2 regions of the Halomonas terrestris genome follow, and region 1 is predicted to be linked to the other one. Evidence: predicted binding sites of a transcription regulator. Region 1 holds the regulator's gene; the other holds the start of a gene.
The links. Region 1 encodes sigma-54, which starts transcription at its own class of promoters, with help from an activator protein. Its sites were predicted from a motif close to TGGCACNNNNNTTGCTNT; they were not measured.
Positions count from the first base shown of each region.

Region 2: ACOMD9_RS06350 (NarK family nitrate/nitrite MFS transporter) is a predicted target of sigma-54. The motif match lies at 2,050-2,067, and genes of this name have one in related genera.

Region 1 is NZ_JBMHFZ010000023.1:20,776-26,355, forward strand. It holds gene pmbA (metalloprotease PmbA) at 1-289, shown strand, start outside; gene ACOMD9_RS17955 (HPr family phosphocarrier protein) at 286-555, opposite strand; gene rapZ (RNase adapter RapZ) at 559-1,476, opposite strand; gene ptsN (PTS IIA-like nitrogen regulatory protein PtsN) at 1,526-1,996, opposite strand; gene hpf (ribosome hibernation-promoting factor, HPF/YfiA family) at 2,003-2,311, opposite strand; gene ACOMD9_RS17975 (RNA polymerase factor sigma-54) at 2,469-3,881, opposite strand; gene lptB (LPS export ABC transporter ATP-binding protein) at 4,030-4,755, opposite strand; gene lptA (lipopolysaccharide transport periplasmic protein LptA) at 4,764-5,297, opposite strand; gene lptC (LPS export ABC transporter periplasmic protein LptC) at 5,294-5,580, opposite strand, start outside.
Region 2 is NZ_JBMHFZ010000004.1:178,901-184,480, reverse strand. It holds gene ACOMD9_RS06355 (GFA family protein) at 1-388, opposite strand, end outside; gene ACOMD9_RS06350 (NarK family nitrate/nitrite MFS transporter) at 562-1,914, opposite strand; gene ACOMD9_RS06345 (murein L,D-transpeptidase catalytic domain family protein) at 2,197-2,907, opposite strand; gene ACOMD9_RS06340 (L,D-transpeptidase family protein) at 3,033-4,664, shown strand; gene ACOMD9_RS06335 (ABC transporter ATP-binding protein) at 4,668-5,580, opposite strand, start outside.

The DNA of each region.
Region 1 (5,580 bases):
CCCTCTGGAGAGCCAGGAGGCGCTGCTGCGCCGCATGGGGCGCGGCGTGCTGGTCACCGAGCTGATGGGGCAGGGGGTCAACGGCGTGACCGGCGACTACTCCCGCGGTGCGGCGGGCTTCTGGGTCGAGGACGGCGAGATCCGGTACCCGGTGGAAGAGTTCACCATCGCCGGCAACCTCGAGGGGATGTTCAAGGGGCTGGCGGGGGTCGGTGACGACACCGATACCCGCGGCAGCATCCATACCGGCAGCTGGCTCATCGATGAGATGACCGTCGCCGGCGCCTAGGCGTCCTCCTCGAAGCGGGCCTCGAAGAGCGCCTCGATGGCGTCGAGGGTCGCCTCGGCGTCCTCGCCCTCGGCACTGATGGTCAGCTGGGTACCGCAGGGGGCCGCCAGCATCAGCAGCGACATGATGTTGGCAGCGTCGGCCTCGCGACCGGCGTGGGACACGGTGACCCGTGCCTGGAAGGGCTGGCAGCACTGCACCAGCTTGGTGGCCGCCCGGGCATGCAGGCCGCGCCGATTGGTCAGGGTGAGCTTGCGTTGCGGCACGCCTCAGGTTCCCTCGTCCGCGTTGTCGGCCCTGGACGTCGGGAGCAGGGGGAGGGTGTCGTGGATGCCCAGCTCGCGATGGCGGAGCCGCACGCTGGGGTGACGTTCGGCGAGGTGCCGGGCCAGCCTCTCGGCCAGGTAGACCGAACGGTGCTGGCCGCCGGTGCAGCCGATGGCGACGGTGAGATAGCTGCGATGGCTGGCCTCGTACGCGGGTAGCCACCGCTCGACCCAGGCCAGGATGTCGTCATGCATCTCGCCGACGATGGGGTAGCCGTCGAGGAACTCGATGATCGAGGCGTCACGTCCGGTGTCCTGCCGGAGCCGGGGATCCCAGTAGGGGTTCGGCAGGCAGCGGGCGTCGAAGACGAGGTCGGCGTCGAGCGGCACCCCGCGCTTGAAGCCGAAGGACTCCACCGTCAACGTCAGCTGGTCGGCCCGGTGGCTCCCCACCTGGTCACTGATGCGCCGGCGCAGTTCATGAACCGAGAGGCGCGAGGTGTCGATCACCAGGTCGGCCAGGTCACGGATCTCGGCCAGCGCCGTCTCCTCGGAATCGATCGCCTCGGCCAGGGTCATGTCGCTGCCCCGTGTCAGCGGGTGGCGCCGGCGGGTTTCCGAGTAGCGCTCGAGCAGGATGCGCGCATCGGTGGTGAGGTAGATCACCTGGCCGTCGATGCCGCGGGCGCGGACCTCCTCCAGCAGGCTGGGGAAGCGTTCGAGCGCATGGGGCAGGTTGCGGGCGTCAATGCTCACCGCGATCGAGGTGTGGGGGGAGTGGTCGCTGCTGAGTTCGTCCACCAGCGGGCCGAGCAGCATGGCCGGCAGGTTGTCGATGGCGTAGTAGCCGAGGTCCTCGAGCGCCTGCAGTGCGATCGACTTGCCTGAGCCGGATCGGCCACTGATGATCACGAGCTGCATGGCGGGTCTCCTGGTCGTGTGGCTGGCCGGGTGGCCCGGTGAGGGGCGATCAGCCCGAGGACTGTCGTCGGATCGCCTCGATGAGCCGCTCATGCAGCTCGCGCTGGCTGGCGCTCTTGCGCAGCCGGCCCCGGGTCTCGGCATCGTTCATCACGCCTGCGACCTGGGCCAGCAGCGCGAGATGGGCCTCGTCGGCCTCCTCCGGCACCAGCAGCACGAAGATCAGGTCCACCGGCTCGCCATCGACGGCATCGAAGTCGATGGGCTCGGCCAGCTTCAGGAAGCCGGCGATGGGCGCCTTGCAGTGAGGATCGCGGGCATGGGGGATGGCGACACCATTGCCGATCCCCGTGCTGCCAAGCCGTTCGCGGCCGATCAGGCGGCCGAAGACTTCCTGGCTGTCGAGACTCGGGGTGTTCTGGGCGATGAAGGTGCTGAAGAACTCCAGCACCCGCTTCTTGCTCCCCCCGGGCACCCCGAAGAGGGTGCGCTCGGGGGGCAGGATGGCTTCGAGTGTCATGGTGGATCAGCGGGCGCCGGCGCCCTGGGCGCGGGCCTGGACCTTCTCCTTGTGCTTGACGAGCTGGCGGTCAAGCTTGTCGGCGAGGGCGTCAATGGCGGCGTACATGTCGCCGTCCATGGCCTCGGCATGCAGATCGGCACCGGCGGCATGCAGGGTGCAGGCGGCCTGTTGCCTCTCCTTCTCCACGGAGAGCGTGACCTGCACGGTGGTGATGTTGTCATAGTGGCGTTCCACGCGAGTGAGCTTCTCGTTCACATAGTCACGCAGGGCGTCGGTCAGTTCCACATGATGGCCGGTGATGTTGACTTGCATGACACGCTCCTTCGTCCTTCGGTTGGTGCTTCGATTGTAACCCTTTTTCCTGCCGTGCAAACCCCCTGTGGAGGGCGTTGCACCCGACCGCTGATGCGGGTCATGCAAGGGATCGGAATTCCATCGCTGGAGGGGCGCTCACGCCGGGGTCCGGGAATCATCTCAGCCGCTTGCGCTCGCTGGAGGAGGGGATGCCCATGGCCTCGCGGTACTTGGCCACCGTCCTGCGCGCCACCTTGATGCCGGCCTCGTCGAGCAGGGTCACCAGCTTGCTGTCGGAGAGCGGCTTGCGCGGCGGCTCCTCCTGGATCAGCTTGCGCAGCCGGGCGCGGATCGCCGTGCTCGAGTGGGCATCGCCATCGCCGTTGCCGACCTGGCTGGAGAAGAAGTACTTCAGTTCGAAGACGCCGCGGGGGGTATGGATGAACTTCTGGGTGGTGACCCGCGAGATGGTCGATTCGTGCATCTCCACGGCCTGGGCGATGTCGGCCAGTATCAAGGGCTTCATCGCCTCCTCGCCCTGCTCGAGGAAGTCGAGCTGGCGGGCCATGATCTCGCGCCCCACGCGCAGCAGGGTGTCGTTGCGGCTCGAGAGGCTCTTCATCAGCCAGCGCGCTTCCTGCAGGTGATCCTTGAGGAACTGGTTGTCCTGGCTCTTGTCCGCGCGGCGAATCAGCGCCGCATAGTCGGGCTGGATCCGCAGTCGCGGCAGGGCCTCGGGGTTGAGCTCCACCTGCCAGCCGTGCCGGTCGTGGCGAGCGACCAGGTCGGGAATGACGTAGTCGCTGCCGGATTCCGAATAGCGACTGCCCGGCCTCGGGTCGAGTGAGCGGATCAGGGCGATGACCTCGTCGAGGGCGTCGTCGTCGAGGCCCAGGCGGCGCTTGAGCAGGCGTCGGTCGTCGCCGGCCAGTGCCTCGAGGAACTGGCGGACCAGGCGGCGCGCCTGGGGCAGCAGCGGGGTGTCGTCGGGCAGGACGGCGAGCTGCAGCATCAGGCATTCCCGCAGGTCCCGGGCGAAGATCCCCGTGGGCTCGAATTGCTGCAGCCGCAGCAGTACCTGCTCCACCTCGCGGCCCTTGAGCCCCTCGAGGCCCTGGCTCCTGAGGCCGTCGCGCAGTTCGTCGAGGGACTGGCCCAGGTAGCCGGCACCGTCCACGGCATCGATCAGGCTCTCGGCGATGTGCCGCTGGCGTTCGTTCAGGTCGGTCATCGCCAGTTGCCAGGCGAGATGACCCTGCAGGCTCTGGCCATCGGCCTGGCGCTCGAAGTCGGGGCCCTCGCCGCTGCCGGCGGGCGTGCCCAGGTCCTGGTAGGTGTCGGACCAGTCGCTGTCGACCGAGAGCTCGTCGGGGATCTCGCTGGCCCAGTCGTCGTCGGGCGTCTCGCTTGTCTCCTGCTCGCCGAAGTCATCGTCGAGCTCCAGCATGGGATTGGCTTCCAGCGCCTGCTGGATCTCCTGGCGCAGGTCCAGGGTGGAGAGCTGCAGCAGGGCAATGGCCTGCTGCAACTGGGGGGTCATGGTCAGTTGGGTGCCGACGCGAAGTTGCAGGGATGCTTTCATGGCCACGAGAGGTGTGTACTCATTCGCCGGAAAACCTCACCCTAGCCCGCCGGGGGTCGTGTTGCAAGTCGTTTATTAGCAAAAAGCGTGCCAACGGCAATTTTCATGCCGTCACATAATATCGGCATTCTTGTCATAAGGTTACAATGGTGTTTCAGAGGCGAAAGTCCTCGCCGAGATACACTTCGCGTACCCGCTGGTTGGCGAGGATCGCCTCGGCGTTGCCCTCCGCGATGATCTGCCCGTCGCCGACGATGTAGGCGGTATCGCAGATGTCGAGGGTCTCGCGCACATTGTGGTCGGTGATCAGCACGCCGATGTCGCGTGCCTTGAGCTGGCGGATGATGCCCTTGATCTCGCCCACCGAGATGGGGTCGACCCCGGCGAAGGGCTCGTCGAGCAGGATGAAGGCGGGCTCCATGGCCAGGGCCCTGGCGATCTCCACCCGCCGTCGTTCGCCGCCGGACAGGCTCATGCCGAGATTGTCACGGATGTGGGTGACGTGGAAGTCCGCGAGCAGCTCCTCCAGGCGAGCCTGGCGGCCGGCGCGATCGAGGTCGCGGCGGGTCTCGAGGATCGCCATGATGTTGTCGGCCACCGAGAGCTTGCGGAAGATGGAGGCCTCCTGGGGCAGGTAGCCGATGCCGGCCCGGGCCCGCTCGTGCATGGCCGCCCTCGACAGGTCCTGCCCATCGATGTGGACCTCGCCGGCATCGGCGCGCACCAGTCCGACGATCATGTAGAAGGAGGTGGTCTTGCCGGCGCCGTTGGGTCCGAGCAGGCCGACGATGCTGCCCTGGCCGATGGTCAGGCTGATGTCATGCACCACGCGGCGACGCTTGTAGCTCTTGGCCAGGTGGTTGGCGCGAAGTGTCTTCATGTCGTCCCTTACTGCTCGGGCTGCAGGGTCATGCGTACGCGCTGTCGCTCCTCGACACCCTCTGCCTCGGCGCGGGCCTGGACCACGCGGCGATCGAGGAAGTACTCCAGGTAGCCGCCATCGAAGGTGTCGCCGCCCTGGTGCAGCTCGGCGCGGTCGATGAGCTCCACCCGTCGCTCGGCGACGTAATAGACGATGGTGCGTCCCCAGCCGCGCACCAGCGGCTCGTCCGGCGCGGGCTGCTGCTCGATGTAGGCGCGCTCGCCGGTGGCGATGGCGTGGGAGAGTTCGCCGGCAGCGTTGCGGCGGATCTCGACCCGGTCACCGGTGAGATGCATGCTGCCCTGCCGGATGTCCACGTCACCGGTGTAGATGGCGGTGCCGGCTCGGTCATCGAGATCGAGCCGATCGGCCTCCACCTCGATCGGGGCGCTGGCGTCGCCCTCCAGGGCCAGCGCCGGGGTCGTCGCCAGGGCCATGGCCATGCACGCCAGGCCGAGCAGTGCCGGGAGCAGCGGGGGGGCGTGGGACAGTCGCTTCATGGCTCGGGGTCCTCGTCGGTGTCGGGGTGCGTCTCGGGGGGATGGTGGCCCCGGACATTGTCTGTCAGGCGGGCGCGATTGTCATGGATCCAGGCATCGAAGCGCTCGCCGCTCATGCGCTGGGGAGGCTGGCGCAGCAGTGCCGGGGTATCGCTCCAGGCGTGACCGGTGTCGGCATCGAAGTGGAGGATGTCGGTGTCCAGCTGCCAGCGCTCCTCGGGGGCGTGCAGGCGGGCGTCCCCGGACAGGGTCAGGGGGTTGCCCCCGGCCCCCAGGGTGCCGA
Region 2 (5,580 bases), on a different contig from region 1:
CGGTGAGATCCTTCGTCGTGTTGGCGAAGGCGTAGAAGGCCGGCTTCTCGTCGATGAAGATCTGGGTGTCGAAGGTCCAGGCTTCACCGCCATCGACCAGGCCCACCGGAATCGCGTAGTGGTCGCCGCTCTTCAGCCGGTAGAAGAGATGGGTGCCGCAGTGGCGGCAGAAGCCGCGTTCGGCCCAGTCCGACGAGGGGTAGACGGTGACATGCTCCTCGCCCTCCATCTCCACCCGGGTGACGGTCTCCAGGGCCAGCAAGGGCCCGCCTCCCCAGGTACGGCACATCTGGCAGTGACAGGCCCCGATGTTCTGTCGGCCGGCCTCGACGGCCAGCTGTACGGCACCACACAGGCAACTGCCGCGTGCTGTCATGGCATCCTTCATGCGCGCCTCCTGCTCGGTCCATGTGAAGGAAGTGGCCGGCTCCGCCGCCGGCCATCTCATGCAGTCTAGGCGTTGATGACGGCATTCTCCCGTCGCACTCGTCGGCACTCTGGTCGAGACGCTACACCGCCGCCCCGCAGGGCGGCGGCACAGGCGTGGAGCGGGGAGGGGGATCAGCGCAGCGACAGGGCGCCGGCACCGGTATCCTCGCCGATGGCATCCTGGTAGGCAGCGGCTTCCTCGGCCTCGGTCTCGGCCGAGAAGCGCACCAGCAGGGCGCAGGAGGCCAGCACCAGCACGGTCAGGCCCAGGTAGAAGAGCCCCTGCTGGTAGGTGAGGGCCTCCGTGCGGAACAGGAAGGCGGCGGCCACGGCGCCCACGTTGCCACCGGCGCCGACGATCCCGGCCACGGCGCCCAGGGCCTTCTTGTTGATGAAGGGCACCACGCCATAGGTGGCGCCTTCCGCCATCTGCACGAAGAGGCTGAACACCAGCATGATGCCGATGGCGTACGACAGCACATGCATCTGCGAGAAGGCGACCAGGGCGATGCCCTCGCAGACCAGGGCGATGAACAGCCAGCGCACCCGCCCCTTGAGGCCACCATTGCGGGCGAAGAGGTCGGAGAAGACGCCCCCCATGGTGCGGGCGAAGACGTTCATCAGGCCGAACAGGCCGGCGATCATGCCGGCGGTGGCCAGGGTCAGGTCGAAGTGGTCGAAGAAGTAGATGGCGGCGATGTTGTTGATGGTCAGCTCGACACCGAAGCAGATCGCATAGACCACGAACAGTGCCCAGACGCGGAGATCCCTGGCGGCGGCCAGGAAGGTCTGGCCGGCACCGCTGTCGCCGTTGGCCGGCGGCAGCTCGCCCCGGGCGCGCAGGTCCTCGAAGTTGCCGTTGGGGGCGTCCTGGGTGAACAGGTAGTAGCAGATGCCGGTGATGAACAGCACCACGCCGGGCACCACCATGGCCAGCCGCCAGCCCAGTGTCTCGCTGACGCCGAGCATCAGCAGGCCGGAGAAGATCAGCGGCATCAGGATCTGGGTGGTGCCGCCGCCCAGGTTGCCCCAGCCGGCACTGGTGGCGTTGGCGGTACCCACCACATTGGGGGCGAACATCATGGTGGTGTGGTACTGGGTGATCACGAAGGAGGCACCGATGGCCCCGATGGCCAGGCGCGCCAGCAGGAAGGTCTCGAAGCTGTTGGCGAGACCGATGCCCATGACGGGAATCGAGCCGAGGATCAGCAGGCCGGTGTAGGCCTTGCGCGGACCGATGCGGTCGCAGAGCACGCCGATCAGCAACCGCACGACCACGGTGATAGCCACCGAGGCGATGATGGTGTTGCCGATCTGGGTCTGGGTGAGGGCGAGGTCCTCCCGGACCACCGCCATCAGGGGGGCAATGCCGAACCAGCCGAAGAAGCAGATATGGAAGGCGAACCACGAGAAGTGGAAGGCGCGCATCTGGGGGGAACTGAAGTGCAACAGGCGAATCCTGTTGGCCTTGTCGAGAATTTCCATGGGTCAGGCCTCGCGTTGGATGGTAGCGAATCCGGGAACGTGTCCTTCAGCGTTGAAGGTCAGGTTCGACGCACTCGTACTCCCATTCCTTGGCACGGGGAGCCTGGTCCACGCCTACCAGTGACTGACTACCACCAAGCAAGCATGTTGCCAGTGTGGATCTTTTCTAGCTGTTTCAGATATTTATAAAGAAAAAGGCGCCCTGGCCGGTAGGCCAGGGCGCCCGTGGCGGTGCAGGAGCGCGCAATTCGGGGCCGCCTTGCCCCCTTCTGGTGCCGGAGGCTAGTTCATGGCCAGTCGGCGATCGTCGCGGTCACAGGCCAGGAAGGTGGAACCCTCCAGCCATTCCGGGTCGGGGTAGTAGGCGAACAGGTAATGATCCTCCTTGATGCTGTCGATCAGCGGGTAGGTCACTTCCTGGCGAACCGCCGGACAGCCATGGCTGCGGCCCAGCCGGCCCGTCTGCTCGATGAAGGCCTCGCTGACGTAGTCCGCCCCGTGGATGACGATGGCGCGCTGGTAGGCGAGGTCATTGACGCCTGGCTCCAGCCCCTCGAGGCGCAGCGAGTAGCCGTTGCGGCCATAGTAGCTGTTCATGGTACGGAACAGTCCCAGGCTCGACTGATGACTCTCCGGGATATTGGAGAAACGCGTGGCCTCGGCATCGCCGGAGCCCTGGCCATGGGAGACCAACTCCTCGAACATCAGCTCCTCCCGGTCCAGGTCGAACACCCACAGGCGGGGTTCGGTGGAAGGCAGCGAGTAGTCGATCACCGCCAGGCGGCCGGCGTCGGGAGCCGCGCAGGCCAGGGCGCTGGCCGCCAGTTCCAGCACCCGGGGGTCGGCATTGGGCGCCAGGCGGGTCAGGGTGTGCTCTAGGGGCGGGGCGCTGAACTGGTCGGGATGCAGTGCCTGGGCGAGGAAGTCGTCGGCGGTGGCGGGCAGGGCGACCAGCAGCGAGCCGGCCATCAGTGGAAGCAGGGAGCGCATCATGGAGTACCTGTGGCGTTCGATCCGGCACGAGAATGGGGCCTGCTTCCCTGTGGCCCCCGGTCTGGCACTATTATGCCCATGAGGGCCGGGATGACCAGGCGCCTCCATCAACGCAGGAGTTTCGTATGACGCACGCTCGCGGAAGCATGAGCTTCCTGATCGCCTGGCTGCTGGTCCTGTTCGCGCTGGCGGGCCCGGCCGCGGGGCAGGAGCAGGCCGAGGCGGCATCGCCACTCGCGGCCGCCATCGCCGAGCTGCTGGCCGAGCGGGGCGATGAACTCCAGGCCTTCTATGACGTGCGCGACCAGCGCCCGGCCTGGCGCGATTCCCGCACGGTGGCCGCCTTTGCCGCGGCGTTGCATACCCTGGATGGCGATGGGTTGATCCCCGGGGATTATCGACCGGACGCCCTGGTGGCCGGCCATCGGCAGGCCCACGAGAGCGAGGCGGACCTCGAGCGGCAGGCGCGCTTCGACCTGTACGCCAGCCGGGTATTGTTGACCGCCCTGCGGCACCTGCAGCGCGGCAAGCTGGATCCCCACGACATCGATCCCGGCTGGGAAGTCCCGATCGCCGCTCCGCCACTCGACCTGGCGGCGCTCTCCCGGGCCGTGGACGCCCAGCGCTTCGAGCAGGCCTTCGCCGAGGTGCGCCCCGCCTATGCGCCCTACGAGCGGCTGCGTACCGGCCTGGCCCGCTATCGCAACATCGAACGCCTGGGTGGATGGCCGAGCCTGCCGGCCAGGGAGCGCTCGCTGCGCCCGGGCGACATCGATGACGACGTGGTACTGCTGCGCGAGCGACTGGCGGTGATCGGCGAGCTGGAGGTGATGGCCGCGGATATCGCCGCCTTCCCCGGTGCCGAACTGGAGGCCCCGGATCCGCGCCACTATGACGAGGGGCTGGAAGCGGCGGTGCGGCGCTTCCAGCGTCGGCACCTGCTGGAGGTGGACGGCATCGTGGGGCCCCAGACCCGCAGGGCGCTCAACGTGCCAGTGGAAGTGCGCATCGACCAGATCCGCCTCAATCTCGAGCGGGCACGCTGGCTGCTGCACGGCCTGCCCGAGGCCTTCGTGCTGGTGGACATCGCCGGCTATCAGCTCAGTTACTTCCGCCCCGGCGGCGAGATCTGGCGTTCGCGCATCGTGGTGGGGCGGCCCTACCGGCGCACGCCGTCGCTGCGCTCCGAGATCACCCACCTGACCGTCAACCCGACCTGGACGATTCCGCCGACCATCCGGCGCGAGGACGTGTTGCCCCGGGTGCGGCAGGACCTCGGCTACCTGTGGCGGGAGAACATTCGGGTACTGAGTCCCTCGGGCACGCCCCTCGACCCCTGGGAGATCGACTGGGACAACCCCGGCAACATCATGCTGCGCCAGGACCCGGGGCCGCAGAATGCCCTGGGGCGGGTGGCGATCCGCTTCCCCAATGAGCACCTGGTCTATCTCCACGACACGCCGGCCCAGGGGCTCTTCGCCCGTGAGCAGCGCGCCTTCAGCTCGGGCTGCATCCGGGTGCAGGGTGTGCTCGAGCTCGTCCAGCTGCTGTTCGACGATACCGACAGCGACCGCGACATCCAGTCGCTGATCGACAGCGGACAGACCCGCAACGTGCCACTGGCGGAGCGCGTGCCGGTGATCCTGCACTACTGGACGGTGCACGCCGCCGAGGACGGTGAGCTGGCCTTCCGCCCCGACATCTACCAGCGCGACGAGGCCCTGCTGACCGCGCTGGATCGGCCGCTGGCGTGGTAGGCGTCAGCGATAGCCCTCGGCCTGGAGCCGGAACAGCCGGGCATAGCGCCCATTGGCCGCCATCAGGCTGGCGTGATCGCCCTGCTCGAGGATGCTGCCGCCGTCGATCACCAGGATCTGGTCGGCGGCGCGCACCGTGGAGAAGCGGTGGGAGATGAGGATGGTCATCTTGTCGCGGCTGTGCTCCCGGAAGTCGGCGAACACCGCGGCCTCGGCGGCCGCGTCCATGGCGGCGGTGGGCTCGTCGAGGACCAGGATGTCGGCACTCTCGCGCATGTAGGCCCGCGACAGGGCGATCTTCTGCCACTGGCCGCCGGAGAGTTCCTGACCGCCCTTGAACCAGCGCCCGAGCTGGGTGTGGTAGCCGCCGGGCATGTCGGCGATGAAGTCCTCGGCCAGGCCGCGCCGGGCGGCTTCCTGCCAGCGGGCCTCGTCGGCGAAGGCGGCCACGTCGCCGGCGCCCAGGTTCTCGCCGACCTTGAGCTGGTAGCGCACGAAGTCCTGGAAGATCACCCCGATGCGGCGGCGCAGGGCCTGGACATCCCAGTCGCGCAGGTCGCTGCCGTCGAGCAGGATGCGGCCCTCGCTCGGCGCGTAGAGCCGGGTGAGCAGCTTGATCAGGGTAGTCTTGCCGGAGCCGTTGGCCCCCACCAGGGCCAGGCTCTGGCCGGGGACCAGGTGCAGCGAGATGCCCGACAGTGCCGGCGTCTCGGCACCGGGGTAGGTGAAGCTCACGTTCTCGAAGCGGATGCCGTCGCCGGGATGCGTGCCGCGGGTCAGGGTGCCGTCCTCGGCGGCCACCGGCTGCTCCAGGTACTCGTAGAGATTGGAGAGATAGAGGTTGTCCTCGTACATGCCGCTGATCGAGGTGAGGCTCGCCGAGAGCGCCGCCTGGCCCTGCTTGAAGACCATCAGG